One region of the Brevibacterium sp. FAM 27836 genome, then DNA from elsewhere that is predicted to be linked to it. Evidence: predicted binding sites of a transcription regulator. Region 1 holds the regulator's gene; the other holds the start of a gene.
The links. Region 1 encodes LexA, which represses DNA repair genes until DNA is damaged. Its sites were predicted from a motif close to TCGAACANNTGTTCGA; they were not measured.
Positions count from the first base shown of each region.

Region 2: a site for LexA is predicted at 5,327-5,342, ahead of ruvA (Holliday junction branch migration protein RuvA). Genes of this name have one in related genera too.

Region 1 is NZ_CP195711.1:3,403,643-3,418,795, reverse strand. Features, by position in the region: gene ACSE4D_RS15340 (M20 family metallopeptidase) at 1-244, opposite strand, end outside; gene ACSE4D_RS15335 (SseB family protein) at 384-1,166, opposite strand; gene priA (bifunctional 1-(5-phosphoribosyl)-5-((5-phosphoribosylamino)methylideneamino)imidazole-4-carboxamide isomerase/phosphoribosylanthranilate isomerase PriA) at 1,171-1,908, opposite strand; gene hisH (imidazole glycerol phosphate synthase subunit HisH) at 1,986-2,594, opposite strand; gene ACSE4D_RS15320 (hypothetical protein) at 2,591-3,193, opposite strand; gene hisB (imidazoleglycerol-phosphate dehydratase HisB) at 3,190-3,786, opposite strand; gene ACSE4D_RS15310 (histidinol-phosphate transaminase) at 3,783-5,000, opposite strand; gene ACSE4D_RS15305 (LysM peptidoglycan-binding domain-containing protein) at 5,155-5,493, opposite strand; gene lexA (transcriptional repressor LexA) at 5,728-6,483, shown strand; gene ACSE4D_RS15295 (ATP-dependent DNA helicase) at 6,601-8,571, opposite strand; gene hflX (GTPase HflX) at 8,568-10,040, opposite strand; gene ACSE4D_RS15285 (class I SAM-dependent methyltransferase) at 10,170-10,784, shown strand; gene dapF (diaminopimelate epimerase) at 10,881-11,870, opposite strand; gene ACSE4D_RS15275 (PadR family transcriptional regulator) at 11,917-12,498, opposite strand; gene ligM (vanillate/3-O-methylgallate O-demethylase) at 12,572-13,975, opposite strand; gene ACSE4D_RS15265 (methylenetetrahydrofolate reductase) at 14,065-14,931, opposite strand.
Region 2 is NZ_CP195711.1:3,761,721-3,776,873, forward strand. Features, by position in the region: gene thrS (threonine--tRNA ligase) at 1-639, shown strand, start outside; gene ACSE4D_RS16780 (HIT family protein) at 636-1,241, shown strand; gene ACSE4D_RS16785 (alpha/beta hydrolase family protein) at 1,238-3,184, shown strand; gene ACSE4D_RS16790 (NUDIX hydrolase) at 3,315-3,794, shown strand; gene ACSE4D_RS16795 (YebC/PmpR family DNA-binding transcriptional regulator) at 3,902-4,654, shown strand; gene ruvC (crossover junction endodeoxyribonuclease RuvC) at 4,654-5,250, shown strand; gene ruvA (Holliday junction branch migration protein RuvA) at 5,359-5,955, shown strand; gene ruvB (Holliday junction branch migration DNA helicase RuvB) at 5,952-7,049, shown strand; gene ACSE4D_RS16815 (preprotein translocase subunit YajC) at 7,131-7,667, shown strand; gene secD (protein translocase subunit SecD) at 7,706-9,862, shown strand; gene secF (protein translocase subunit SecF) at 9,859-10,875, shown strand; gene ACSE4D_RS16830 (RelA/SpoT family protein) at 10,895-13,192, shown strand; gene ACSE4D_RS16835 (hypothetical protein) at 13,171-13,725, opposite strand; gene ACSE4D_RS16840 (DUF349 domain-containing protein) at 13,868-15,153, opposite strand, start outside.

The DNA.
Region 1 (15,153 bases):
CGGATTCGAATTCGACGAAGGCGGTCTCGGCCAGCGTATGGATCGTGTGGAGCAGGTCCTTCAGCTCGCTCTGTGCGGCCTCGAGGCCTGCGGCGATTCCGGTGCGGCTCGTCTCCGGGGCACCGGCGAAGTCCGAGTCCCAGTCGGCGGCCGCTTCGGCCCGAATCCGGGTCTGGTGGGCCATCTGGTCGAGGTAGCTCTCGTCCGGTGCGGTCGGGTGATTGAGATCACGGATTCCACTCATGGCTGTAAGCATAGGTGTCTTGCCGTTGTGGCACACCCGATTCCGTCATTTCCGATCCCGTCATGTCCGAATCCGCCGAGGCGGCACCGCATGATCCGGTGTCCGTCGGGGTCTCGTCGATGCCGGGGTTCGGTGAGTCTCAGGCTTCGATGATGCGGATGGCGAGGGAGTCGATCTTCGCGACGAGCTCCTCATCGGCGGCGACGGTCTCCTGGAACCGGCGCACCTCTTCCTGCGGCACCTCGGATTCGACGCCGAGGGTGATGCCGAGCTCCGGTCCTGCGAAGTGGACGGAGTTGCTGCCGGGGCTGACGCCCAGCCGAGCCAGCCACGGAAACGACTCGGCGATGGCACGCAGACGCCGGGCCACCTCGGCGTCGGCCCAGGACGGGGTCCAGGGCTGGGACTGGACGAAGGCGAACATGGACGGCCGGCGCAGCAGGAACGAGGGCTCGGCTCCCGGGTCGAGGACGACGAGCTGGGATTCGGCCTCGATCGCACCGAGCACGAGCCGTTCGGATTCGATCGGCACGGGACGCGCATCCGGGTGCCAGGCGGTCAGCGGCGGAATGCCGGAGAAGCCGGGCGTGCACTCGCGTCCGTCCTCGGCCTGAAGACGGACCATCGCCATCTCCGAAGAGTTGTCGGCCATGAGCCCGTTCTCTCCGACCTCCTGGTCGACGACCATCGGCACGATCGGGGCGTAGAGCCGGGCCCCGGACAGTGCCGTGACGACCTGCTGGTGTGCGGCGGGTTCCAGGGGCGTTTGTGCGACCTGGTTCAACGCTTCCAGCAGTGCGGTGTCGGCCAGTCCGGAGTCCCCGGAGAACGGGTTGGGTTTGAGCTCCCGCCCGGCCCAGGCCTGTCCGGCCGAGTCCGTGGGCTGATGGGAGTCCTCTGGACCGTGCGAGTGTGTGCTCACCGGCTCACCGTCCTGCGACGTCGAGGGCCTCTTCCAGAGTGAACTTGCCGGCGTAGAGTGCCTTTCCCACGATCGCCGAGTCGACGCCGAAGGGCACGAGCTCACGCAGGGCACGCAGATCGTCGAGGCTGGAGACACCGCCGGAGGCGACGATCGGGGTCTCGGTCTTCTCGGCCAGGGACTTGAGCAGTTCGACGTTGGGGCCCTGCAGGGTGCCGTCCTTGCGGACATCGGTGACGACGTAGCGAGAGCAGCCGGCCGCTTCGAGGGTCTCCAGAACTTCGTAGAGGTCTCCGCCGTCCTGCGTCCAGCCGCGGGCGGCCAGCGTCGTGCCGCGGACGTCGAGTCCGATGGCGACCTGGTCGCCGAAGCGGGAGATCATCTCAGCCGTCCACTCCGGGTTCTCCAGTGCCGCGGTGCCGATGTTCACGCGTTCGGCGCCGGTGTCGAGTGCGCGCTCGAGGCTTTCGGTGTCGCGGATTCCGCCGGAGAGTTCGACCTTGATCCCCACGGCCTTGACGACCTGGTTGAGCAGGTCCGAGTTCGAACCGCGGCCGAAGGCGGCATCGAGGTCGACGAGGTGGATCCACTCGGCTCCCCTGCTCTCGAAGTCCTGAGCCGCGTCGATGGGTGAACCGTAGTCGGTTTCGGTGCCGGCTTCACCCTGGACGAGCCGGACGGCTTTGCCGTCGGCGACGTCGACTGCGGGAAGGAGGACGAGCTTGTTCGGGGTCTCTGTCATTGTGACCTTTCTGCGAAGGGTGCCAGGGGTTTCGGGCAATGCTAGTCGGTGCGCTCGGTCAGGAACTGAGCGGGGCTCTACGAGAACGTGCCGATCCAGTTGCGCAGCAGCTGCGCTCCCGCTTCGGCGGATTTCTCCGGATGGAATTGGGCCGCCCAGGTGGTGTCGTCTTCGACGGCGGCGATGAAGTCGCTGCCGTGTCGGGCCGTGGTCACCTTGGTGTCGGGAGGCGGCTGGGTCGCGGCATAGGAGTGGACGAAGTAGAAGCGCTCCTCGCGGATGCCGGCGAACATCTGCGAGTCCTCCGGCGCGGAGACCTGCGACCAGCCCATGTGAGGAACGACCGGGGCCTTGAGGCCGGTGACGGCTCCCGGCCACAGGCCGATGCCGTCGGTCTGCACGCCGTGTTCCTCGCCTCGGGCGAAGAACACCTGCAGGCCCACGCAGATGCCCAGCAGCGGACGGCCCTGTGCATGGCGGGTCCGGATGAGTTCGCCTCCCCCGACGTTCTGCAGTCCCGTCATGACGGCGGAGAAGGCACCGACGCCGGGGACGAGGAGACCATCGGAGTCGTTGATGACGTCGTGGTCGGCCGTCAGTGTCACCTCGGCGCCGGCGGCAGCGGCCGCGCGCACAGCGGAGCGGACGTTTCCGGCGCCGTAGTCGAGGACCGCGACCGTCGTCATCGCTTTGCGCCCTTGCTCAGCACCGACCAGATCCGCCACAGGGAGAATCCGAGGACGATGGCACCGAAGACGGCGACGACCCAGGCGACGGTGTTGCCGCCGAGGCCCAATGCGACGCCGAAGGCAGCGACGAGACCGGCGAGGACCGCGGCGACGATCCACAGCAGCGCGGTGCGGGCCACCGCGGCACGTCCCGGCGTCATGGTGGCGGCGCTGGCCTGCAGCTTCGTCATCGAACTCGTCGGGATATTGCCGTCGACGTCTTCGGCGGCGACGGTTTCGAGCAGGAGACCTTCGAGCACATCGGGCAGGTTCTTCAGAGCCAGCCCGGCGGGAACATCGGATTCGCGGTTGCCGTGACGGTAATGTCCGGCATCGATCTGCTCTTCACTGCGGACGAGGAGGAGGACCTCATGTTTGCCCGCGAGCTTCGAGATCGCGGCAGCCGCCTCGTTGCCGGCCTGCACATCGGTGTCGGCGAGGACGATTCCGGTGAACTCCCCGATCGGAACGATGGTGCCGTGGATGTTCGACAGCACGCAGGCTGCGGCCAGCTGCTGGGCGACCCCGAAGGGGGTCACGAGAACGGTCGTGCTCACAGGACTCCCTTGGTGCTGGGAACGGAATTGCTGCGGGGGTCTTCTTCCACGGCTTCGCGCAGGGCACGGGCGAAGGCCTTGAACTGGGCTTCGACGATGTGGTGCGGATCGCGACCGCGCACGAGGTCGAGGTGGACGGTCAGTCCGCCGTGGAAGGCGATGGATTCGAGCGAGTGGGAGGTCATCGAACCGGTGAAGTGACCGCCGATGAGGTGGTACTGCTGACCGTCGGGTTCGCCTGCGTGGACGAAGTAGGGGCGACCGGAGACGTCGACGACACACTGGGCCAGGGCTTCGTCGAGTGGAACCGCGGCGAAGCCGTAGCGACGGATGCCGATCTTGTCGCCGAGGGCTTCACGCAGAGTCTGGCCGAGCACGATCGACGTGTCTTCGACGGTGTGGTGGACATCGATATGGGTGTCGCCGGTGGCAGTCACGTCGAGGTCGATCATCGAGTGCTTCGCCAGGGCGGTGAGCATATGGTCGAAGAACGGCACGCTGGTCGAGATGTTCGAGGTGCCGGTGCCGTCGAGGTCGACGGACACGGACACCGTGGACTCGGAGGTGGTGCGTGAGTTCTGGGCCTGCCTCATGGTGTGCCTTTCGTCGGGGCGGAGGATGACGGAGCTGAGCCGGAGGGAGCCGCGCTGGGAGCCGTTGAGCTGGGCGGAGACGTCGGTCGTTCGGCGAGGATGTCCGGGGACTCGGCGAGGATCTCATCGATGGCGCGAAGGAACGCGTCGGTCTCATCCTCGGTGCCGGCGTTGACGCGGGCGTGGCCGGCGATGCCGATGTCGCGGATGAGCACGCCGCGGTCGAGCAGCTCCTGCCACAGTCGTGCCGGTGAGGAGATGTTGCCGAAGAGCACGAAGTTCGAATCGCTGTCGTGGACGGTGAAGCCGACTTCAGCGAGATGCTCCGACATGCGGTTGCGGGAGTCGATGAGCCGGTCGACGTTGCCGAGCAGCACGTCGGCGTGTTCGAGGGCGGTGCAGGCAAGGACCTGTGTGACCTCGGACAGGTGGTAGGGCAGACGGACAAGGCGGAGGGTGTCGATGAGTTCGGGGGCGGCGATGGCATAGCCCAAGCGCAGCCCGGCACAGGCGAAGGCCTTGCTCATGGTGCGGGACACGACGAGGCGCGGACGGCCGTCGAGCAGGGTCATCGCCGAGGATGCGGCCGGGCGGGAGAATTCCGCGTAGGCCTCATCGACGATGACGATGCCCGAACAGTTCTCGTAGGCGGCGTCGATGACGTCGAGGCCGATCGAGGTGCCTGTCGGGTTGTTCGGGGTGCAGAGGAAGACGATATCGGGGTCGACCCGTGCGACCTCGGCGGCGACGGTCTCAGCGTCGAGGGTGAAGTCGTCCCTGCGGTCGACGTGCCTCCATTCGGCTCCGGTCCCGGTCGTGATGAGCGGATGCATGGAGTAGGACGGGGTGAAGCCGAGGACGGTGCGGCCCGGGCCGCCGAAGGCCTGGACGATGTGGCTGAGGACTTCGTTCGAACCGTTGGCTGCCCAGATCATGCCGGGTTCGAGTGCGACTGTGTCTCCTGCGCGTTCGTTGACACCGTTGAGATAGGTGACGAGGTGTTCGCGCAGCGCAGTGAATTCCCGGTCCGGGTAGCGGTTGAGCCCGGAGAAGTGATTGTTGACGGCGGCACGCATGCTGTCGACGACGACGTCCGGGAGCGGATAGGCGTTCTCATTGACGTTGAGCTGGACCGGCACGTCGAGGTGCGGAGCCCCGTAGGGCTTGAGCCCGACGAGGTCGGCACGCACTGGCAAAGATTCGATGTTTCCCACGCGATCAGTCTACCGAGAGACTCCCACCGCTCCGGCGGCGGGTCGAGCCTCGAGATCCGACATCGGAGCTCCGGCCCGATGCGGCCGAAAGCAGCTCCCCGGCGACCTCGCACGTTGCCACGCTGCGCGGCTGCCGGTCTCACCCGGCCGGCCCTCAGCGGACGGGGACGTCGAGGGTCTGGCCAGGGTGGACGGTCGGAGTCGTCAGATGGTTGATGTCGACGATATCGGCCACGACATCGCGGGTATCGCGATCAAGTCCGAGGCTCGAGGCCACGGTCCACAGCGACTCGCCTTCACCGACGACGACCGCGTCGGCTTCGATGCCGATGCTCTCGGATTCCGGTTCGGCGACCGCTGCGGCCGAGAACGACTGGGTGGCGAGGAGGAGCGCTCCGCCGATGACGACGAGAGCAATGAGCAGGGTCCGGAGAAGGCGAACCGCCTGGCGTCCACGAGTGGTCAGGCGCAGCCCGGTGTTCTGTGCAGACATCGCATTACCTCTTTCATTCGTACGATTCCACCAGCAATCGGTAGAACGTCTGTTCTATTCAACATGCCAATCGAACAAATGTCCAGTCCAACTCGAACATCTATGCGACAATGAGAGGGAACCAGCGTTGTTGATTGATCTGTCAGAACCATCTCAGCCGGCACTGACACGAGAATCTTCGAAGCGGAGATCACGGCGTCCAGCGGCAGGGAATAGAACGAAGGGGAACGAGCAATGGTTCAGAACAAACGAGGCAGAGGCCGGCCTCGCAACGAAGATGTTGCCAGTGAGATCGCTGCCGCTCGCAGCGATGACGACGAGATTCAGATCCCTGAGGGTTCGACCGGCGAAGACGACTTCCGCCTCACCCCACGTCAGCGTCTCGTGCTCGAAACCATCGAACGCGCTGTCGTGACCAACGGCTACCCGCCGAGCATGCGCGAGATCGGCAAGGCCGCCGGACTCGCTTCGCTCTCGAGCGTGGCCCACCAGCTCTCCCAGCTCGAACGTCTCGGTTATGTCCGCCGCGATCCGAAGCGCCCGCGCGCCATCGAGGTCGTCAATCCGTTCGAAGAGGAAGAGGCGGAGCGGGCGAAGTTCGAAGAGCTTGCCAACAACACCGTGCAGGTGCCGGTCGTCGGACGGATCGCCGCCGGTGGCCCGATCCTCGCCGAACAGGAAGTCGATGACATCTTCTCGCTGCCGACGCAGGTCGTCGGCTCCGGTGAGATGTTCCTGCTCAAGGTCGTCGGCGATTCGATGATCGAAGCCGCCATCTGCCACGACGACTGGGTGGTCGTGCGCAAGCAGCACACCGCGGACAACGGCCAGATCGTTGCGGCGCTGCTCGACGGCGAGGCGACCGTGAAGACGCTCAAGCGCAAGGCGGGTGAGCAGTGGCTGATGCCGCAGAACGAGAACTATGAGCCGATCGACGGCACCTACGCCCAGATCATGGGGCTCGTCGTCGCTGTCATCCGCCGCCTCTGAGCACACTGCCGGCGGCCCCGGCACTCAACGCTCGAACACAGAACGCCTGCGACCGGATCGGTCGCAGGCGTTCTGCCATTCAGGCGGAGCGATCGGTCGTCGAGGCGCAGTGCCTAGTCATTCCGTTTCGGACTCGGCGAGGCGGGCCAGGCTCGTGCGCACGAGCTGAGCGTTCGTCGTCGGCCACATCCGCGGCATCGAGTTGACGAGGAAGCCGGAGTACCGGGCCGAACGCAGCCGCGAATCGAGCACGGCCACCACTCCCCTGTCCTTGGTCGAGCGGATGAGCCGACCCGCTCCCTGTGCCAGACGCAGCGCGGCATGTGTGGCGGAGACGGCCATGAAGCCGTTGACACCCCGCTGATCGGCATCCCGCGCGCGGGCCTGCATGAGCGGGTCGTCGGGGCGCGGGAACGGCAGCCGGTCGATGATGACCAGCCGGTTCGTCCGGCCCGGCACGTCGACTCCCTGCCAGAGTGACATGGTGCCGAACAGGCAGGTCTGGTCATCGGCGGTGAATTGGGAGACGAGTGCGGGCAGGCCGTCATCTCCTTGGAGCAGGATCGGAAAATCGAATTTCTCCCGCAGGTGTTCGGCTGCGGCATTGGCCGCCGCCCGAGAGGAGAACAGTCCCAGTGCCCCGCCGTTCGAGGCTCTGACGAGCTCTTCGAGTTCGGTGAGCGCTTCGTCGCTCAGGCCGCTGCGTCCGGGTTTGGGCAGGTGGGAGGCGACGTAGAGGATGCCCTGTCTGCCGTAGTCGAAGGGCGAGCCGACGTCGAGGCTGTCCCATTTCGGGGCGTCGGGGCCGAAGAGTCCCAAGGATGCGGCGACCGCGTCGAAGTTCCCGCCCAAGGACAGAGTCGCCGAGGTGGCCACGACGGTGGACTCTTCGAAGATGCCCGAGCGCATGGTCCCGGCCACACTCAGGGGTGCGACGACGAGGTTCGTCGTCTCCTTCTCCCGGAATGTCGACCGCGAGAGCCAGATGACGTCGTTCTTGCCCGGATCGCAGAAGCGTTCGGCGAGTTCGAAGATCTCCTGACACCGGGCCTTGGCCATCTGCCGGCCGGCATCGGCGTCTTCGGTCTTGCCTCCGATGTCGTTGATGATCTGTCGGGCGGAGTCGCGGATCTGCGTCAATGCCAGCCCGAGGGCTTCGCTCATATGGAGGATGAGTCCTTCGGGCACCGAGGACTGTGCGCGTTCGAGTGCCGCCGCAGCGGAGTCGAGAAGGGAGACGACCCCGTCCTGGACGGTGGTGTGTTTGCGCACCGAACTCGTCGCGGCCGAGAGCATGCTCGTGTTGATCTGCCCGGACAGGGCGTTGGTCACCCGGTCCTTGAGCTCGTGGGCCTCGTCGATGATGATGACATCGTGTTCGGGCAGCACGTTCGATTCGCCGAAGGCGTCGATGGCCAGCAGCGCATGGTTGGTCACGACGATGTCCGCCTCGGCGGCCTTGTTCCGGGCGATCTCAGCGAAGCATTCGGTGAACAGGGGGCAGTTCGATCCGAGGCAGTCGAAGGCGTTGACGGACACCTGCGACCAGGCGCGGTCGCTGACACCGGGCATGAGGTCATCACGGTCACCGGTGTCTGTGGTCTTCTCCCAGGTGCGGATCCTCTGGATCTCCTCGCCCAGGCCGGAGCGTTCGGCCGGTTTGCGTCCCGCCTCGGCGTCAGCACCGAGGTCGAAGAGCATTCCTTCGCCTTCGTCGGGGTACCCGCCGGAGAGCTTGTGCTTGCATACATAGTTCCGTCGGCCCTTGAGCAGAGCGGCCCTCGGCAGCGGGTCGAGGTCCTTCTTCACGGCTTTGAACAGACGCGGCAGGTCACGGTGGATGATCTGCGTCTGCAGCGCCAGGGTCGCTGTCGATACGACGACCTTCCCGCCGGTGCGATTGACGTATTCGGCCGCCGGCACGAGGTAGGCCAGGGACTTGCCCGTGCCGGTGCCGGCCTGCACGAGCAGGTGGATGCCTTTGTCGACCGCCGAGGCGACCGCTTGAGCCATATCCTGCTGACCCTGCCTGGGCGATCCGCCGATGGCCCCAACGGCGGATTCGAGGAGGTCGTCGACAGCCTTCACTCGTCGATGACCAGGTCCGGACGCTGGAACTCACGCAGCTCGTCGACGATTTCGGCCGGCACCTTCACCTGCAGGCTCGTGCCTTCGGACCCGTGGGATTCGTGTTCGACGGTGCCCAGGGCGTAGATCTTCGACACGAGGTCGCCGCGTTCATAGGGGACGAGCAGCGTCATGTCGATGTCCGGGGCGGGAAGCCGACTCTCGATGGCCTCGACGAGGGCGTCGATGCCTTCCCTCGTCACGGCCGAGACGAACTGCGCCTTCGGATATTCCGCGCGCAGACCGGTGATCACGGCCTCCTCGGCGAGATCGGACTTGTTGAACACGAGGAGTTCGGGGATGTCCCCGGTCTCGACGTCTTTGAGGACTTCGCGCACGGCGTGGATCTGCCCGTGCGGGTCCGGGTGGGAGGCGTCGACGACGTGGAGGAGCAGATCCGAACCGGCGGCCTCCTCGAGCGTCGAGCGGAAGGCTTCGACGAGCTGGTGGGGCAGGTTGCGGACGAAACCGACGGTGTCGGTGTAGGTGAAGACGATGCCGTCGGCGGTCTTCGCCTGTCGGACGGTCGGGTCGAGGGTGGCGAACAGCGCGTTCTGCACCATCACCTCGGCATCGGTGAGCCGGTTGAGCAGGGAGGACTTGCCCGCGTTCGTGTATCCGACGATCGCGGCCGAGGGCACATGGTGGCGGGCGCGGTTCTTCCGCTTCGTCTCCCGTGACGGGGCCATTGCGGCGATCTCACGGCGCAGTTTGGACATGCGGGTGCGGATGCGGCGGCGGTCGAGTTCGATCTTCGTCTCACCGGGTCCGCGGGAGCCGATTCCGGCACCGCCGGCGACACGACCGCCGGCCTGCCGGGACAGCGACTCGCCCCAACCGCGCAGGCGCGGCAGGAGGTATTCGAGTTGGGCGAGTTCGACCTGGGCCTTGCCTTCACGGGATTTCGCATGCTGGGCGAAGATGTCGAGGATGAGGGCGACACGGTCGACGACCTTGACCTTGATGACGTCCTCGAGGCCGCGACGCTGGCTGGGGGCGAGCTCGGAGTCGATGATCACGGTGTCGGCGCCGACGGAGGCGACGATCTCGGCGAGTTCGTTCGCCTTGCCTTTGCCGAGGTAGGTGCCGGGGTCCGGTTTGTCACGGCGTTGGATGAGCGCGTCGAGGACGTCCGAACCGGCGGTTTCGGCCAGCGCCGCGAGCTCACGGATCGAGTTCTCGGCTTCGGCCTGAGTGGTGTTCCAGATGCCGGCGAGCACGACGCGTTCGAGTCGGACCTGGCGGTATTCGACCTCGGTGATGTCTTCGAGTTCGGTGGAGAGTCCGGCCACACGGGTGAGTGCGGCACGCTCGGCGAGGTCGAACTGGTCGTCCTCGCGGGTGGTGTCGTGATCGTCCAGGGCCTGGGCGCCTCGGGAGAGCACACGGTCGAGCATCGCGTTGCGACGCTCCTTGTCTTCAGACGTCATTCATTCCTTTGTTCTCTGCCGCCCGCACGGTACTGATCGTGTGGGCGTGGTCCTGCTGCGCACCGACGGTGGCGCATCGCACCGACGATGGTGTCCATCAATTCTCCCACAGCCGTCTAGACTGAAGTGGTGTCAGAGCACTATTTCACCGAATCTCCGAGCAGTGAGGCCAAGACCCGCGAACTGCGCCTCGAATTGGCCGGCCGCGAGGTCACCGTCGAAACCGTATCAGGCACGTTCTCACCGACTCGCCTCGATCTCGGCACCGCCGTGCTGCTGCGGCATCTGCCCGAACCGCCGACCGGTGATGTCCTCGACCTCGGCTGCGGGTGGGGGCCGATCGCCCTGCACACCGCATTGGAGGCCAAGGACGCCGAGGTGGCCCTGCGAGTGTGGGCACTCGACGTGAACTCCCGGTCCCTGGAGACGACAGCGGCGAACGCGCGCCGGCTCGGACTCGATTCGATTGCTCCCGTCACCGCCGAGCAGATCCCCGCGGACCTCCAGTTCTCCGCCATCCGGTCCAATCCCCCGATCCGCATCGGCAAGGCCGCCCTCCACGAACTGCTTGAGACCTGGCTGCCGCGACTGGCGCCGGGCGGTCGGGCCGATCTCGTCGTGTCGAAGAACCTCGGGGCCGATTCCCTGCAGAAATGGATCGCGCAGATGCTCGGGGACGGGTTCACGATCGAACGCACGGGTTCGTCGAAGGGCTTTCGCGTCCTCACCGTCCACCGCGGCTGAGTCTTCGGTTCGACACGTCATTCCGCGCCGAGGCTGAGGTCTTCCCTCGCCGAGGTCGGGCTCGGCTGCGCGTACGAAGTGCGGTCCGCTCGCGCCTCAGCTGATGGTGCCGCTGGCGACGAGGGTCGCGGGGCCCGCGAGGCTGACACGTCCGCTCGTGCCCTCGGGGTTCGGGTCGATCTCGATGCGCAGCTGTCCGCCGGGCACGTCGACGCGCCACTGCAGCGGCGAGGTCTCCCCCGCCCAGTGGTGGGCGGCGATCGCTGCGGCGCATGCGCCGGTGCCGCAGGAGCGGGTCTCGCCGACTCCGCGTTCGAACACCCGCATGCGCAGTGCGCCCTCTCCTCCGGCAACGTCGGAGCGAGCGGGCTCCATGACGATGTATTCGACGTTCGAACCGTCCGCGGGCACCGGGTCGAGGACCGGGGCGTCACGCAGATCGGCGGCAGAGAGTTCGGAGTGTTCGGCCAGCGCGACGACCGTATGCGGATTGCCGGTGGACACGCGCAGTCCGGGTCGAGCGACTTCGACGCCGCCGGTGGTCACGAGCACCGAGCTCGACGGGTCGAGTGACCAGTCGCCCATGTCGATCGTGTACCAGGCGTCGCTGGCCGAGCCGGGTCCCGACGCTCCCGTGCCGACGACGTCGTCGCCGGTCTGGACGCCGAGTGCCGGGTTGAGGGTGGTGCGCACGGTTTTGATTCCGTCGCGGGTGCCGACGAGGATGTCGCGGGTATCGGCCGGAACGCGACCGCTGGTCACGAGCACGTGGGCGAAGACACGCACACCGTTGCCGCACATCTCGGACAGGCTGCCGTCGTTGTTGTAGTAGTCCATGAACCATTCGGCGCCGGCTGCGGCCTGCTCGGCTGCGCCGGGGATGCCGCTGGCGGCGGACCGGACGATGCGGATGATGCCGTCGGCGCCGAGCCCGGCTCGCCGGTCGGCCAGTGTGGCCACGGTTTCCGGATGCATCTCGAGTTCGCTGTCATCGTCGGACAGCAGGACGAAGTCATTCTGCGTGCCGTGTCCCTTGAGGAAGGAGACATCGGTCCAGGCGGCGAACGGGGTATCCGGAGTGCTCATGGCACCATCCTATCGGTGGACCTCGGCGGCTCGATACAGTCTCCGATCAGGGACCGAATCTCTTCGCCAGCTCGAGGCCCCTCTGCGCCCACGCGATCTCGGTTCGTGCCTTCTCGGCCAGTCCTTCATAGGCGAATCGCTTGAACGCGATCGTCTTCTCGCGGTCTTCGGGGCGGGTCACTTCCAGTCGCCGCTGGAGCATAGGTGTGGTCAGTGTGTCGATCTTGTCGATCTCGTCTTCCCAACACTTCAGTTCAGAAGTCCAATGGGCGATGTGATCGTTGAGGAAGGCTGTTCGGGTCTCATGATCGGCTGATTCCAGATACGCGGCTTTGAGATGCGCAGCGTCACGCGTGCGCTGATACTTCAGCGGAGTGCGCATCCATTCGGCGAAGTTGTCCTCACCGGCATCCGTGACGTGATACACCCGCCGGGTGGCCACGCTCCCCCGGGTCTGCTCTTCGGGCTCGACGAGTCCTTCCTTGGCCATCTTCCTCAGCTCGGGATAGATCTGCGAGTCCGGAGCGTGCCAGACGTATCCGACGGACTGCGAGAACTGCTTCTGCAGCTCGTAGCCGGACATGGGTGCTATCCGCAGGAGCACGAGGAGGGCACTGCGTAGGCTCATAGGTCTGAATCTCCCTGTAGTCGAACGCATTGAGGGCCCGAACCGAAGTCCGGGCCCTCTCAGGATAGCGGTGTCAGTTCGTGTAGCCGGTCCGCCAACCGCCCTTATACGTCTGACGTGCGACCGTCGAATACGGGACCGGGCTGACAACAGCACGAACCTCGGTCTGCTCGTGCGGCTCGACCGATGCCTTCGAGGTGCCTCCGTTCGGCTCGCCCCACACGACCTTGAGCTCCGCGCCTTCGGGAACTTCTGGATCGATCACGGCCAGTGACAGTCCGCGACGTTCGTTGGCCGAGTATCCGGTGAACATCGAGAAGCCGACTGTGTTGCCCTCGGCGTCGATGACCGAGTCGTAGTTCGCCGAACCGTAGTTCGCCAGCGGCAGATCGAAGTACTTGTAGTTCGGACCGTCGACATTGAGCGGCGAGGACAGCACCTGGCCGAGGTCGTCGGCGTCCCAGGCGAGGGTGACCTTCCGACGCTGCTTCGCCGGATCCATCTTCTCCAGGGCGCTGCGGCCGATGAAGTCGTGGTCGAACTTGACGAAGGAGCCATAGCCGAGCTCCCACGGGGTCAGGTAGTAGTCTTCGATGTTCTCCGAGACGAACGATCCGGCCAGCGTTCCTGTCGCTTCGTAGCTGTCGACACCGAGCCATTCGCGGAAACCGCGCTCTTCCTCGCCGGTGTAGATCGCCGGCAGCGGCGAAGGGATCCAGCCGGATTCGAGGGTGTTCGACGGGTAGGCGCGAGCCCCGACCGGCAGGAGGCCGAACTCGGCTCCCGCCTCGACGATGGCATCGCGGATCAGGTGGTGGTCTTCGTAGGGGCCCCAGACCTCGAGGCCCGGAGCGCCGGCCATTCCGTGCCGCAGCGTGCGGACCTGCTTGCCGGCGATCGACATCGTCGACATGTTGAAGAAGCCGAGCTTCTCGAGCGGGCCGCCGTTGAGCTTCTCAATGATGCTCCACGCGTTCGGACCCTGAATCTGGAATCGGCAGTACTGCCGTGAGACCGCGTCGCCATACGGGCGCGAGGGCGAACGACGATCGATCTCGATGTCGAGGTTCGAGTAGCCGCCGGTCTCGCCGTGGTAGAGCAGCCAGTTCGACGCCGGGGCGCGTCCGACGTAGACGTACTCGTCTTCGGCCTCGTGGAAGAGGATGCCGTCGCCGATGACATGGCCCGAGGCCGTCGTCGGAACGTACTGCTTGGCCTTGTTCACCGCGAACTTCGCCGTTGAGTTGATGGCGGTGTCGGAGATGAGCTTGATGGCGTCGGAGCCGCGCAGGAACACGTTGTCCATGTGATGTGATTGGTCGTAGAGGACTGCGGTCTCCCGCCATGCCCGCTGTTCCTTGATCCAGTTGCTGAAGTCAGCGGGGACGACCGGATAGATGTATGACCCGATCTGGGAATTGCGGAGCAGGTCGACCGGGTTCGTGGTCTCGAGGAGCTGCTGGAGATTGTCGGTCATGGGATGTGAACCTCTCTGTTCTGATTCTTGCTGATGGTCGCGTTCTTGCTGGTGGTCGCTGACAGCACTTCTCGTTCGGCGTGGGCCCCCTAGAGTCCGGGCGAGAAGTCGCTGACCCATTGGGCCGTGTTGAGCAGGCCGCCGAAGGTGTAGAAGTGCACCTTGATGTTGCTCCTGTGCGGGCCGTCGTTCCTGCTCGGGTCGTCGATTTCGCCTGCCAGCTCGGTGAGGAACCTGTCGGGGCCTGCCGTGCCGAGAAGATTGGTGAGGGAGAATCCGTACTTCTTGACGATCGAGGCGCTTGTCCCGACCCCGAATCGGCCCGCATATCCGAGCAGCCGCTTGATTCCGGCTGGGCCGGGCGTTCCGATGCGGATGAGGGAGTCGATTCCGTGCTCCCGGGTCTCCCGGATCCACGTACAGACCCGGTCGGCATCGAAGGCGAACTGGGTGAGGACCACACGGTCCAGCCCTTGGGCTTTCAGGGACTGGGTCTTTGCCTCCATATGAGACCACAGGTCGTTCGTTGCGATATCGGGGTGACCTTCCGGGTATCCGGCGATGCCGACCTCGGTCACGCCGTAGTTCGGCAGAATTCCGGTATCGATGACCGACAGCGAATCGGCGTAGGGTCCTTCCGGTTCCTTCGGGTCTCCGGCGACGACGAATACGCGCTCCGAAGCCCCCACCTGCTGAAGTTCGCCGAGGAAGTCTTCAAGCTCAGCTGGCGATTTCAGTCTGCGCGCGGAGATGTGCGGAACCGGAACGAAGCCCAGCTCGCGGACCACCTTCGCAGCGTTGACTCGCATCGCGAGCTCCTCGTTGCCGAGGAAGGTGACGTTGACGCGAGTGCCTGGTGGTATGGCAGGAGCCGCTTCACGCAGCTTCTCGACGTCCTTGCCCGTCATTTCGAGTGAGTAGTCGTCAACGAGCTGAGTTCCGGTTGCTGTGACCACGAGGCCGCCTTTCACGAACACTTCAATGGGTTCCGTGAGTCACTATACGCATAGGTATTTGCCTCAGTCCATAGGTACTTTGCGCATCGCCTCCCCGGAGTGAGCCCTGGCCGCGAACCATTGCCCTGCGGCTCGGGCGATGCTAGCGTGACTGGCATCTCATTTTCACTATCATCATAGGGACTCTGTATAGGGAAGTCGCATCGGGGCGACGTTCCTGCT
Region 2 (15,153 bases), 360 kb from region 1:
TTCATCGGCTCCGACGAGCAGTGGGCAGAAGCCACCCGCGTGCTCGAGGAGGTCGCCGATGAGACCGGTCTCGAACTCGTCGCCGATCCCGGCGGTGCCGCATTCTACGGACCGAAGATCTCCGTGCAGGCCCGAGACGCAATCGGGCGGACCTGGCAGATGTCGACCGTCCAGCTCGACTTCAACCAGCCCGAACGCTTCGGCCTCGAGTACGTCGCCGCCGACGGCACACGCAAGCAGCCGGTGATGATCCACTCCGCGAAGTTCGGGTCCATCGAACGCTTCCTCGGCGTGCTCACCGAGCACTACGCCGGCGCTTTCCCCGTGTGGCTGGCACCCGTCCAGGTCACCTGCATTCCCGTGGCCGAGGAGTTCAACGACTACCTCGTCGAGGTGGCCGAGCAGCTGCGCGCGGCAGGTGTCCGAGTCGAGATCGACGACAGCGACGACCGCTTCGGCAAGAAGATCCGCAATGCCTCGAAGTCGAAGGTGCCCTTCACCCTCATCGCCGGCGGCGAGGACCGCGAGGCTTCGGCCGTGTCCTTCCGGTTCCGCAGCGGTGAACAGGACAACGGCGTTCCCGTCGCCGAGGCGGTGCGCCGCATCCTCGACGCGATCGAGACCAAGGCCCAAGTATGAGCGAAGGCCGCGAGGACGCGACCGTGCAGGACAACAGCGGCGGCCGCCTCGGTGAGGGGATTCCCTATCCCGAGGCCGCCGCCGGGTTCCCCGGTGAGCCCGACGGCTTCCAGCGCCTGTGGACCCCGCACCGGATGGTCTACATCGACGGTCAGGACAAGCCGAAGGATGCGGGGGAGTCCCAATGTCCGTTCTGTTCGGCTCCGTCGAAGACCGACGCCGAGGGGCTCATCGTCGCCCGCGGCGAGACGGTGTTCGCCGTGCTCAACCTCTACCCGTACAACCCCGGCCACCTGCTCATCTGCCCCTACCGGCACGTGGCCGACTACACCGATCTCACCGCCGACGAGACGAACGAACTCGCCCGGTTCACGCAGAAGGCGATGCGCGTCATCCGCGCCGTGTCCGGCCCCCACGGATTCAACCTGGGAATGAACCAGGGCCCCGTCGCCGGTGCCGGCATCGCCGCGCACCTGCACCAGCATGTGGTGCCGCGGTGGGGTGGAGATGCGAACTTCCTGCCCGTGATCGCGCAGACGAAGGCCCTGCCGCAGGTGCACGCCGATGTGCAGGCGCGGCTGTCAGAAGAATGGAACCGATGAACCCCGAAGACCTCGACACACTGGCCGAATACTCCTCACCCGTGCTGCGCGGCGACGAAGCCGTCATCACGATCCGCAGACCCGACCTCGAATCGAACAGCTACCTGTCCCAGCTGTTCACCCTGACCGCAGACGACTCGCGTCGGCTGACGCATGCCTGGCACGATTCGTCCCCGCTGGTCGGCCCGAATTGGTCCGGATACCTCAGCGCGGAGAAGAAGTCGCCTCCGCAGCTCCACGTCGGCGCCACCCTGGAGACGGCGCACCAGATCACGGACAGCCACCTCGGCGTGTCCGAATTCGCCCTCGACGATGCAGGGTCCCGTGCCCTCTACATCGCCCGCGCCGCCGAGCCCGGCCGCTACGGTCAGGACGAGGACATCCCCGCCGCCGAGGAGGCCCCGCGCCGGATCACCTCCGCGGCCTATCTGAGCAACGGCCTCGGGTACACGAACGACCGACCCGCCCGCGCCTTCCTCGTCGATCTCGCCGAACCCGGAACGGGCACGGTCGGAATCCGCGGAGCCGGGGAAGTTCCGCTCTCAACGTTTCTGAACGCACCGGTGACCGATGTCCACGATCCGCAGTTCTGCCCATCCGGAACCCGGATGTCCGTGGTCTCGGCACTCCACCCCGACGAAGGCCAGCCGGATCTGCGTTCGACGGTGTGGCTGCTCGGGGGCGAGGAGCCGACCCCGCTGCAGCTGCCGCGGATGAGCGTGAGCATGCATATCTGGCTCGACGAGGACTCCGTTCTGCTGATGGGAAATGATCTCACCCGCGATGAACTCGACTTCGTCGGACAGATGCCCGGGCTCTACGTCCACGAGCTGCGCACCGGAACCACACGGCGCCTGACCGACCCGGAGACCGTGGCACTGGCCCCCATCCGCCCGCAGATCCGCGGGGGAGCGGCCATCGCCGTCATCGACACCGATGGGGCGTCCCGGCTCGTGAGCATCGACCTTGGCGCCGAGGAGATCGGCATCGACGAACTCGACTTCCTCAGTGATGACACGACCGTCGTCAACGGCTTCGACATCGCGGATTCGACTCTCGTGTTCACCGGGGCGACCCCGAACTCACCTGCTGTGCTCGGCAGGATCGAACTCGACTCCGCCGCGGCCGCGGTCATCGTCAAGGAACACCCGGCACCGGCGAACTCCGTGACCCCGCAGGTCCTGCGCGTCGACGGCGAGGGCGGCTCCATCACCGGATGGTTGGCCACGCCGGAAGGACAGGGACCGTTCCCCGTCATCCTCAACATCCACGGCGGACCCTTCGCCCAATACACACACTCCTGGTTCGACGAGACCCAAGTGCTCACCTCGGCCGGCTACGCGGTCGTGTACTCGAACCCCCGCGGCTCGGGAGGCCGCACCCGCAGCTGGGGCACCGCGGTGCAAGGCGACATGGCGGCCCCGGCGATGTCCGATGTGCTCGCCGTGCTCGACTGTGCCCTGGAGACCGAACCCAGCCTCGACCGGAATCGGATCGGCATCCAAGGCGGCTCCTACGGCGGCTACCTCACCGCCATGACCATCGCCGCCGACCACCGCTTCCGCGCCGCCATCGTCGAGCGCGGATACCTCGATCCCGACAGCTTCGTCGGCACCTCCGACTTCGGACGCTTCTTCACCGAGGAGTACACGAGCCGCAGCCGCGAGGCCATCGCCGCCCAATCGCCGCTGGCCCACGCCGACCAGGTCGGAACCCCGACCCTGGTGATGCATTCGGAACTCGACTTCCGGTGCCCGCTCGAACAGGCCCAGCAGTACTATGCGGCTCTGCAGCGAGCCGGAGTCGACACGGAGATGCTCATCTTCCCCGGGGAGAACCACGAGCTCTCCCGTGCCGGGCAGCCACGCCATCGTCGACAGCGCTTCGAAGCCGTGCTCGACTGGTGGGACCGACATCTGGCGGCCCCCGCCGGACGGGCATGACCGTCGAGTTGGTCGGGAAGGCACGGTGCCGGTATCGTGCTCTCGACCCCTGTCGCGCTCTTGCCGAAAACCCCCAGCATCATTATTCTGCAAACACCTGCGTCCCCTCGTCGTCGACCACTGGAGAACCATGAAACCTCGTAAAGCCTCAAGGGTCGTATTACTCAATGAGCGCGACGAGGTTCTCCTGATCAGGGCCCAGGATCTGCTGACCCCGAGTCACCAATGGTGGATGACTTGTGGCGGCGGCTCCGAACTCGGCGAATCGGCCGCACAGACGGCGGCTCGCGAACTCGCCGAAGAGACCGGCATCGAATGCGAGCCGCACGAACTCATCGGCCCCCTGGCCACGCGTGACGAGGTCTTCAAGTTCACCGAGAAGTCACTGCGTCAGCTCGAGACCTACTTCGCGTTCCGGACGGCAGAGGACATCGAGCTCGAAGATGCGGTGTGGACGGACATCGAGAAGCGCAGCCTGCTGGAATTCCGGTGGTGGACCCGTGACGAACTCATGGCGACGACCGAAACGATCTATCCGAAGAATCTGCTCAGCCTCATCGATCTGGCGACGACCGGATCCGTGCCCGAGGTGCCGTTGGTCATCGACTGATGCGGGGCCACCCGCACCGTTGAAGCGGCGGGGACGGGCCCGGGCAGAGCGGAGAGCCTCGAGGAGCGTATAGACTTGAGAGGCTGTAACTACAGGAAGGAACACCAGTGGCAGGTCATTCCAAATGGGCAACGACTAAGCACAAGAAAGCGGCCATCGATGCCAAGCGCGGCAAACTCTTCGCCAAGCTGATCAAGAACATCGAGGTTGCGGCTCGCAACGGTGGACCTGACCCCGACGGCAACCCGACGCTCTTCGACGCCATCCAGAAAGCGAAGAAGAACTCGGTCCCCGCTGACAACATCACCCGCGCGGTCAAGCGCGGAGGCGGCCTCGACGGCTCGGGCGTCAACTACGAGACGATCATGTACGAAGGCTACGCCGATGGCGGAGTCGCCCTCCTTATCGAATGCCTCACCGACAACCGCAACCGTGCCACCTCCGAGGTCCGCGTGGCCGTGACCCGCAACGGCGGTTCGATGGCCGACCCGGGCTCGGTGACGTACAACTTCAACCGCAAGGGCGTCATCATCGTCAACGCCGCGGAGACCGACGAAGAATCGATCCTCCTGGCGACCATGGACGCCGGTGCCGAAGAGGTCAAGGACGAAGGCGAGAAGTTCGAGATCATCTGCGAGGCCACCGACCTCGTGGCTGTGCGGACGGCACTCGTCGACGCCGGCATCGACTACGACTCGGCCGAGGCCTCCTTCGTGCCTGGGCTCGAAGTCAGTCTCGATGCCGAGACCGCGCAGAAGGTCTTCACCCTCATCGATGCGCTCGAAGACTGCGACGACGTGCAGAACGTGTACTCGAACGCCGATGTCAGCGATGAGGCCCTCGCCGAACTCGACGCCTGATGCGCATCCTCGGCGTTGATCCCGGACTCACCCGCTGCGGGCTCGGTGTCATCGACACCCTGCCCGCACGGAAGGTGAAGATGGTCGCCGTCGACGTGCTGCGGACCCCGTCCGCGGACTCCGTCGACCTGCGCCTCGGATCCATCGCCGAGGCGTTCGACCAATGGTTGGACACCTACCGACCGGACGTCGTCGCCATCGAACGGGTCTTCGCCCGCAACGACGTCTCGACGATCATGGGCACAGCGCAGGTGTCCGGGCTGACGATGGGACTGGCCGCCCGCCGTGGCCTGCCCGTGGCCATGCACACGCCCTCGGAAGTCAAAGCCGCGACCACGGGATCCGGTCGCGCCGATAAGAAGCAGGTCACCACCATGGTGACGCGGATCCTCGGGCTCGACTCCCCGCCGAAGCCCGCCGACGCCGCGGATGCACTGGCGATCGCCATCTGCCATTCCTGGCGCGGGGCGCTGTCGGCGCAATCGACTCCGGGCAAGAACAAGGACCTCACCGAACGCAAGGCCGGCGGTCGGGAGGGCTCTGGGCTGACGAAGGCCCAGCAGCAGTGGGCAGACGCCATGCGCAAGGCCAAATAGTCGCCGGAACCAGCGGCATCGCGGGGTCTCTGGCGTGCCGGGACGAACGGTCAGCAGCGTTACTGCTAACCTGGATTCGTACACGTGTTCCCACCTGAAAGGCAGTCCGTGATCAGTTTCCTCAGCGGTACGGTGCATCGGATCGCAGCTGACCACCTCGTCGTGCTCACCTACGGGGTCGGCCGCAAGGTCCACGTCACCCCCGACACCCTGGCGAGCACCCGACACGGTGCGGAGATCGAACTGGTCACCAGCCTCGTGGTGCGCGAAGACTCGATGACGCTCTACGGTTTCGCCACCGAAGACGAGAACCACACCTTTGACGTCCTTCTCTCCATCTCCGGCATCGGCCCCCGCCTGGCCATGGCGATCCTGTCCGTTATGGGCCCCGACGAGCTCGCCGCCGCGATCGCGAATCAGGATGCGAACGCGCTCACCCGGGTTCCCGGCATCGGGAAGAAGGGCGCATCGCGGATCATCCTCGAACTCGAGAACAAGCTGCCGAAGCTCACCGCCTCGAGCCCGGGACCGACCCTGTCCTTCGGCGGCGGCAACCAGCAGGTCGTCGACGCCCTCGTGGGACTCGGGTGGAAGGAAGCACAGGCCGAGCAGGTCGTCGCCGACGTCGTCGAGGAGACCGGTGCTGAGGCCGGGACCTCTGTCATCCTCAAGGCCGCGCTCAAGGTGCTGGGTGCGAAGAAATGACCGGATCGTTCGAACCCGGAACAGGCGGCGATGACGTCGACTCCTATGAGATGGAATTCGGCGATCAGTCGATGACCGGCGCCGAACGCGACCGTCTCGTCTCCGGGCAGGCCGAGACGGCCGAACGCGACGCCGAGGCGGCACTGCGCCCGAAGGGCCTGGCCGACTTCATCGGTCAGCCCCAGGTGCGCGAACAGCTCTCACTCGTCCTCGACGCGGCGAAGGCCCGGCAGAAGGCGCCCGACCATGTGCTGCTCTCCGGCCCACCCGGGCTCGGCAAGACCACCCTGGCGATGATCATCGCCCACGAGATGAACGCGAGCCTGCGTGTGACCTCCGGCCCGGCCGTCCAGCACGCCGGGGACCTCGCGGCCATCCTGTCCTCACTCGAAGAGGGCGAAGTGCTCTTCATCGACGAGATCCACCGGATGGCGCGCGCTGCTGAAGAGATGCTCTATGTGGCGATGGAGGATTTCCGCGTCGACGTCATCGTGGGCAAGGGGCCCGGAGCCACTGCCATCCCGCTCGACCTCCCGCAGTTCACTCTCGTCGGAGCCACGACCCGCTCCGGTCTGCTGCCGGCGCCGCTGCGCGACCGTTTCGGTTTCACCGCACTCCTCGACTTCTACTCCAGCGCCGATCTGCTCACCGTGCTGCAGCGTTCGGCCCGGATGCTCGGCATCGAGGCGGATCTCGCCGGGCTGAAGGAGATCTCCACCCGCTCCCGTGGGACCCCGCGCGTTGCGAATCGGCTGCTGCGTCGCGTCCGCGACTGGGCGCAGGTGCGCGGCAGCGGCGTCATCGACGAGGAGGCCGCGGTGAATGCGCTGCGTGTCTACGAAGTCGATACGCTCGGACTCGACCGCCTCGATCGATCTGTCCTCCACGTGCTGTGCAAACGCTTCGGCGGGGGACCGGTGGGGCTGGGAACACTGGCCGTCTCCGTCGGAGAGGAAGCCGATACCGTCGAAACGGTGTCCGAGCCGTACCTCGTGCGCGAAGGGCTCATCAGCCGCACTCCACGCGGACGTGTGGCCACCTCGGCAGCCTGGAAGCATCTGGAAATGCAGATCCCAGCAAACTATGAGTACTGAACCCCGCAAATGAGTTCGCCTTGGACAGTGAGGACGAACTAAGCTGGTTCACTGGTTCATTCATATGAAAGGCTGATATCTGTGGATTTGTTGATCCCTCTTGCGCTTGCCGCGCTGCTGATCTTTTTCCTATTCAATTCTCGACGTAAGCAGAAGGCGCGTGCGGAGCAGATCAAGACGGGTCTGGTGCCCGGAGCGACCGTGATGACGACCTTCGGCGTCTTCGGCACCGTGCTGTCGATCGACGAGGAGAGCAACCAGGTGACCATCGAATCGGGTCCCGGCACCGTTCTGCGCGTCCACCGCCAGGCCATCGGCCAGATCGAGAACCCCGAGGCTGCCGCCGCCGCCCCTGTCGACGCTCCCGTCGCCGACGCTGCTGAGACGGATGTCGATGTCGACGACCAGGACGAGAAGCCGGCGATCACCGATGCCGAACTCGACGCTATGAACGCACGCAAGCGCGCCGAGCAGGATGCCCCTGACGACGATGCCGTCGCCGCCGAGGACGATGAGGCCGCGGCCTCCGACTCCGATGCCGGGGACTCGGCTGAGGCCGAAGACGCCGCCGAGGCGGATGCCGAGTCCTCCGATTCGGACTCCGACAAGAACAACTGACTCGTCCTCGCACTCTGCTCCCAATCGAAAGCTGAAACGTGTCCGATATCGAAGAAAAGCCACGTCCTGGTTTGCGCTTCCTGTGGCTGACGATCATCACCTTGGTGCTTGCCGGCATCATCGCCGCCGGTGTCATCTGGTCGAACGCCACGACGTCTCCGAAACTCGCCCTCGACCTCGAGGGCGGAACGTCGATCATTCTGGAACCGCAGGTGTCCAAGGGCACGGACATCAGCAAGGAGCAGCTCGACCAGGCCGTGGCGATCATCCGCCAGCGCGTGGACTCGACCGGGGTCTCCGAAGCCGAGATCACGACGCAGGGCGACCGCAACATCATCGTCAACCTGCCGGGCAACCCCGATGAAGAGACACGCAACCTCGTGCGGTCGTCGGCTCAGCTCGTGTTCCGCCGGGTGGCGCTGGTCGGTGACCCGCGCTCCCAGGAGCAGATCCAGAAGGAGCAGGAGCAGAGCGGCGACAAGGGCGAGAAGTCCGACGGCGATGATGGGCTGAGCGACGAAGAGCGCAAGCGCATCGAGGACCTCACCGGCAAGGACGGCCAGGGCGACGCTCAGGGCGAGGACCAAGCTCCGGAAGGCGGCGGCGAAGTCGCCAAGGCAGGAAGCGTCTCGTCGACGGACACCGAGGCGGCCGCGAAGTCGAAGGCCGCCGAACCCTCCGGTTCGGCCGGCACTTCGGCGAAGGACGGCGAGTCGAATCAGTCGAAGAAGGTCACCGATTCGACTCCGCGTCCGCTGTTCGATCCTGAGAAGGATGCGAGCGAATGGCAGTCCGAAGACATCATCAAGGAATACACGGAGCTCGACTGCTCGGATCCGAAGAACCGCACCGGCGGCGAACAGGAGCCGGCGGACAAACCCGTGGTCTCCTGCTCCGAAGACGGTCAGGCCAAGTACATCCTCGGTCCGGTGGAACTCTCCGGTGACCACCTCGCGGATGCGAACTTCGGCTACGCAGCGGGAGCCAACGGCGTGCAGACGAACAAGCCCGCCGTGAACCTCTCCTTCGACGCGACCGGGCGCGAGATCTTCAAGCAGATCACCTCGGACATCACCGGAAAACAGCAGCCGTACAACCAGTTCGCCATCGAACTCGATGGTCTTGTGCTCTCCGCGCCGACCTCGAACGCCGTGATCACTGACGGCAAGGCCGAGATCTCCGGCAACTTCACCCTCGATGAGGCGCAGACGCTGGCCAACCAGCTGAAGAACGGCTCGCTGCCGCTGAGCTTCCAGGTCCAGAGCGAAGACCAGATCTCTCCGACTCTGGGATCGAACTACCTGAAGATCGGTCTGCTCACCGGTCTCGTCGGACTCATCCTCGTCGTCATCTACTCGCTCCTGCAGTACCGTGTGCTCGGCCTGGTCACGGTGTCGAGCCTCGTCGTCGCCGGCGTGCTCACCTACCTGCTCCTGCTGCTGGCCTCCTGGAGATACGGCTATCGCCTCTCATTGGCGGGTGTCGCCGGCATCATCATCGGCATCGGCATGGCGGCGGACTCGTTCATCGTCTACTTCGAACGAGTGCGAGACGAACTGCGCAGCGGGCGCAATCTGCTCTCGGCAGTCGAAGTCGGCTGGGATCGTGCCAAACGCACGATCTACGCCTCGAAGGCTGTGAACATGCTCGCCGCGGTCATCCTCTACATCCTCGCGGTCGGTTCGGTGCGCGGCTTCGCGTTCACCCTGGGACTGACGGTGATCATCGACGTGCTCATCGTCTTCCTGTTCACCCACCCGATGCTCCAGGTGCTCTCACGCACGAAGTTCTTCGGTGAAGGACACCCGATGTCCGGTATGGATCCGCGTCTGCTCGGAGTCAAACCCGCCGCCTACCGCGGTGCGCTCAACCTCTCTGTCGACGACAAGGACAAATCCCCGGAGGCCAAGCGCCGTGAGAAGGCCCGGATGCGCAAGGCCGGTCTCGACAGTGGAAGCGAGGCGGTGGAAGCCGACTCGGCTGCCGGCGATGCGGCGGTCGAGTCCGAAACGACGAAGACAGCCGCGAAGGCCGAGCGGACGACTGAGAAGAAGCCCGCCGGCAAGAAGCGCAAGACCGGAGCGGTCGCTGCCGGCGGAACCATCGCCGAACGGAAGGCGGCCGCCCGTCGGGCAGCCGAAGAGGAGGCCGCCGAAGACTCGGCGGCCGACGAAGGCAAGGAGGCTGACAAGTGAAACGGTTCTTTGCCTGGGGCAACCGGCTCCACAGCGGCGAATCATCCATCCCGTTCGTCGGCAAGGCGAAGCTGTGGTTGGGCATCGCCGGGGTCCTCGTGCTCCTCTCTCTGCTCGTGCCGCTCATCTTCGGCTTCAACTTCGGCATCGCCTTCAAAGGCGGATCGCAGTTCCAGGTCGACCACGTCACGAACACTTCAGCGAGCAAGGGCGAAAGCCTCGTCAGCGACGTCGTTCCCGGATCCGAACCGCGGCTGACACCGACATCCGACACCGCGGTGCAGATCGAGACGAACCAGCTCACGGATGCGCAGATGCAGGAAGTCCGCGACGCCCTCGTCGCCGGCTACGACATCAAGCCCGAGGAGGTCACCTCGACCTTCGTCGGCCCCGAATGGGGCAAGGACGTGACCTCGAAGATGATCCGGGCGCTCGTGATCTTCGTGGGCATCGCGCTCATCGTCATGGCCCTGTACTTCCGGACCTGGAAGATGTCGATCGCGGCCATCGTCGGTCTCTTCGCCGTGATGATCGTGACGATGGGCATCTACTCGGCCACCGGCTTCGAAGTCACGCCCGAAGCGATCATCGGCTTCCTCACCGTCTTGAGCTTCTCGCTGTATGACACGGTCGTGGTCTTCGACAAGATCCGCGAGAACACCGCCAGGTTCGGGGACAAACGCAACCTGAAGTTCTCCGAACTCGTCAACCTCGGTGTCAATCAGACGACGGTGCGTTCGATCAACACCTCGATGGTCTCGGTGCTGCCGATCGCATCGATCCTGTTCCTTGGCGTGTTCCTCCTCGGTGCCGGAACGCTGGTCGATATCTCGCTGTCCCTGTTCATCGGTACTATAGTGGCAGCCGCTTCGACGCTGTTCGTCGCGAGCCCGCTCTACGCCCTGCTCCGGTCGAACGAACCGGCGGTCAAAGCGCAGGAGCAGGCCGTGCGTGAACTACGCTTGAAGAACGGGGAAGCAGACGTCCCACCGGTGATTCACGCCGAAGTCTGACCCCGAGAGAGGAGATGTTGTGGCTTCGTCCGCTGAATCGCGCCGTCCGCGAGGCATCTCCCGCTTAGCCTGGTGGGCGGCCAGGGCACAGAACAACCCTGGCTACCCCCGAGTGCTCGGCCCGATGATCAGGGCCCTGCAGTCGAACCATCCGAAAGCGGACATCGACCTCGTCGTACGCGCCTACAAGGTCGCCGAGGAGGCTCACCGCGGGCAGACCCGGAAGTCCGGTGACGCCTACATCACCCATCCGATCGCCGTGGGCACGATCCTCGCCGAGATCGGCATGCTGCCGGTCACGCTCGCCGCCGCGCTGCTGCACGACACCGTCGAAGACACCTCGTACTCGCTCGAGGAGCTCACCGAGGAATTCGGGTCCGAGGTCGCGGCCATGGTCGACGGGGTGACGAAGCTCGACAAGCTCACCTACGGCCAAGCGGCTCAGTCCGAAACCGTGCGCAAGATGATCGTGGCGATGGCCAAGGACATCCGCGTTCTCGTGATCAAGCTCGCCGACCGTCTGCACAACGCGCGCACCTGGCGTTTCGTCCCGGCTTCGTCGAGTACGAAGAAGGCCCGAGAAACACTGGACATCTATGCTCCGCTGGCGCACCGGCTGGGCATGAACACGATCAAATGGGAACTCGAGGACCTCTCCTTCCAGGTCCTTCACCCGAAGGTCTACGACGAAGTCGTCCGCCTCGTGGCCGATCGTGCCCCCGAACGCGAGAAGTACCTGGCCACGGTCTCTGACGAGCTGCAGGGCGAGCTCAAAGAGGCCGGGATCGAATCGGCGATCACCGGACGGCCGAAGCACTACTATTCGATCTACCAGAAGATGGTCGTCCGCGGACATGAGTTCGCCGACATCTACGATCTCGTCGGAGTCCGTGTGCTCGTCGAGTCCGTGCGCGAATGCTATGCGACTCTCGGCATCGTCCACGCCCGCTGGAACCCTGTTCCCGGGCGGTTCAAGGACTACATCGCGATGCCGAAGTACAACATGTACCAGAGCCTGCACACAACGGTGATCGGCCCGGGCGGCAAGCCCGTCGAAATCCAGATCCGCACCTACGAGATGGACCGTCGGGCGGAATTCGGCGTCGCCGCGCACTGGAAGTACAAGGATCTGAACAAGTCGTCGAAGGCCGCGACGTCGAACACCGCCCGGTCGGTCAAGGTCTCCGACGCCGGAGCGGTCGATGACGCGGCCTGGCTGCGTCAGCTGCTCGACTGGCAGCGGGAAGTCAGCGACCCCGACGAGTTCCTCGACAGCCTCCGCTACGAGGTGAACTCGAAGGAGGTCTACGTCTTCACGCCCAAGGGCGATGTGATGAGCCTGCCGGCCGGTGCCACCCCGATCGACTTCGCCTATGCCGTGCACACCGAGGTCGGACACAAGACCATGGGAGCCCGCGTCAACGGCCGCCTCGTCGCACTCGACACCGAGCTGAAGAACGGCGACTCCGTCGAGGTCTTCACTTCGAAGGACGAGAACGCCGGGCCCAGCCGCGATTGGCTCGGCTTCGTCAAGAGCCCGCGGGCCCGCAGCAAGATCCGCCAATGGTTCTCAAAGGAACGCCGCGAAGAGGCGATCGAGAACGGGCGCGAACAGCTGGCCCGCGCGATGCGCCGCCATTCGATCTCCGCCGCCTCACTGATGAGCCAGGAAGCCCTGCAGGTCGTGGCCACGGAGATGCGTCTGCCCGATGTCAGCGCCCTCTATGCCGCGATCGGAAACGGGGTGTCCTCGGCCCAGCACGTCGTCGACCTGCTGGCGAAGGAAGTCGGCGACGATGACGAAGAGGTGGTGCTGCCGCCGGAGCCGCGCAACCGCACCGGCCAGTCGTCGGGTCATCACTCATCGTCCGAAGGAGTGACGGTCAAGGGCGTCGACGATGTGCTCGTCAAGCTCGCCCGCTGCTGCACTCCGGTGCCCGGGGATGAGATCCTCGGCTTCGTCACCCGCGGTTCGGGTGTCTCTGTCCATCGTGTCGACTGTCCGAACGTCGCTTCTCTGAAACGGGAGCCCGAACGGATGGTCGAGGTCGCCTGGGGTGAGAAGACCAGCGGCATCTACCTCGTGCAGATCCAAGTCGAAGCGCTTGACCGCTCGGGTCTGCTCTCCGACATCACGAAGGTGCTCACCGAAACGCATGTGAACATCCTCTCGGCCTCCGTGGGCACCTCCCGGGCACGGGTGGCGCAGTCGAAGTTCGTGTTCGAGATGAGCGACGCGAGCCACTTGGACACCGTGCTCTCCGCCGTGCGGAAGGTCGAGGGCGTCTTCGACGTCTACCGCATCTCCGGCGGCTGAGTCCGCCGGTCGAGCGCCTGCCGCATCTGGGCGACGAACGGTCGGCGAGTGACAGCGGAGAGATACTCGCGGAATCTGCGGGCCAGACCGTCCGGGACCTCATCGAGGATGCCGCGCAGACTGTGTGCCGCCTCGTTACCGGGGTGCCGGAAGTGCGGGAAGAGCAGATCGTAGAGGGTCCGCTCCTCCGTTGTGATCGGCAGACCGTCGATGCGCAGCCATTCGTCATCGGCGATCGCGATCTCGTGGACGTCGACACCGTCATCGGCGACCCAGCGTCGCCGCGGCACGGTGATGAAGCTGAGCAATGACGGAGCCCTCCCGAGCCCCCGGTGGACCCACCAGGCGCTGTCATGGGAGAGGGCAAGCCCGGGAGGGATCGCCGAGTGCAGCGCCGCCATCCTGTCGGCGGGGGAGAGGATCGCCCCCTTGCGCACCCACGTCGATTCGGTGAGCCGGATGAGCAGACCGTCGAGCGTGAGCTCCGTGAGCTGCTCGTACCCGTAGTCACGCAGATGAAACAACGCCTCCATACTCCGACTATCGTCGGGTACGGAGGCGCTGACAAGACCCGCCGCCGGGCCTGTGGACAGTCACCGACTCGACCACCTGTGCCTGTGGACAGTCACTCAGCGGCCGGCCCGGGCCAGGCCGGAGCAGTTGAGGGTCGCGGTCTCAGTCGAGTTCGGCCGCCGTCTGCGCGAGCTGGTCCCGCCACGCGCGCCGGGCCTCGAGGGCTTCGAGAGCCTCGGCGACGGCCTTGTCGTCGCCGCCGGACTTCGCGTCCTCGAGCTTCTTCTCGAGTTCGACGATCGACTCATCCAGCTGGCTCAGAGCCCCCGAAGTGCGCGCCTTCGTCTCCGGGTTGCTGCGCTGCCACGCGGCCTCTTCGGCTTCGGCGAGGGCACGTTCGACCTCACGCAGGCCGTTCTCCATCCGTGAGATATCCGCGCGGGGAACCTTCCCGGCCTCTTCCCATTCGTCCTGGATGCTCCGCAGCTGCTTCTTCGCCGCCACCGGGTCCGTGATCGGCAGCAGCGCCTGTGCCTTCTTCAGCAGCTCCTCCTTGACGACGAGGTTGCCCTTGAACTCCTCGTCGAGCGCGGCGTTCTCGGCATCTCGAGCGGAGAAGAACACATCCTGTGCTGCACGGAAACGTGCCCACAGGGCATCGTCGTCCTTGCGCGAAGCCCGTGGAGCCGCCTTCCACTGGCTCATGAGTTCTTTGTACCTCTGGGAGACTGTGCGGAAATCGGTCGACGCGGACAGCGACTCCGCCTCGGTGACGATCTTCTCCTTGATCCGCTTGCCCTCGGCATTGAGTTTGTCGAGTTCGGCGAAGAACTCCTTGCGCTTGTGTTCGAAGGTGTTCCGGGCCTGCGAGAATCGTCCCCACAGTTCCTGGTCGACGGCACGCGGCAGACGCGGACCGCTGCGCTGCATGTCCTTCCACTGCGCGAACAGCTCCCGCAGCCGCGCCCCCGACTGCTTCCACTGGATCTTCGCGGGGTCCTGTTTGGCGAGGGCCTCGGCCTCGGCGACGAGCTCCTCACGGTCCTCCGCGGCCTGCAGCTTCGCCGCCTGGGCGCGTGCCGCCTGCTTCGACTCCGTGGCTTCGGCATCGGAGACGAGTGTGTCGAGAGTCGCGCTGAGACCCTTGAGATCACCGACGACATTGGCTTCGGGCAGCGTCTCCTGCAGGGACTTCGCCGCGGATACGATCTCCCGGCCGGGGGCCCCGGCCGAAAGGCGGTTGCGCAGCAGCACGGCGCTTTCGGCGAGTTCGACGTACTTCTTCGCGAAGTACTCGAGTGCCTCTTCGGGTGTGGCGTCCGGGTACTGGCCGACGGGACGCTCGCCGTCAGAGGTGGTGACGAACACATTGCCCTCGGCATCGGCACGACCATGTGTCACCGCGCGAGCCACCTCGGCGTCGTGGTCGATGTGGTTGGCACCGACCA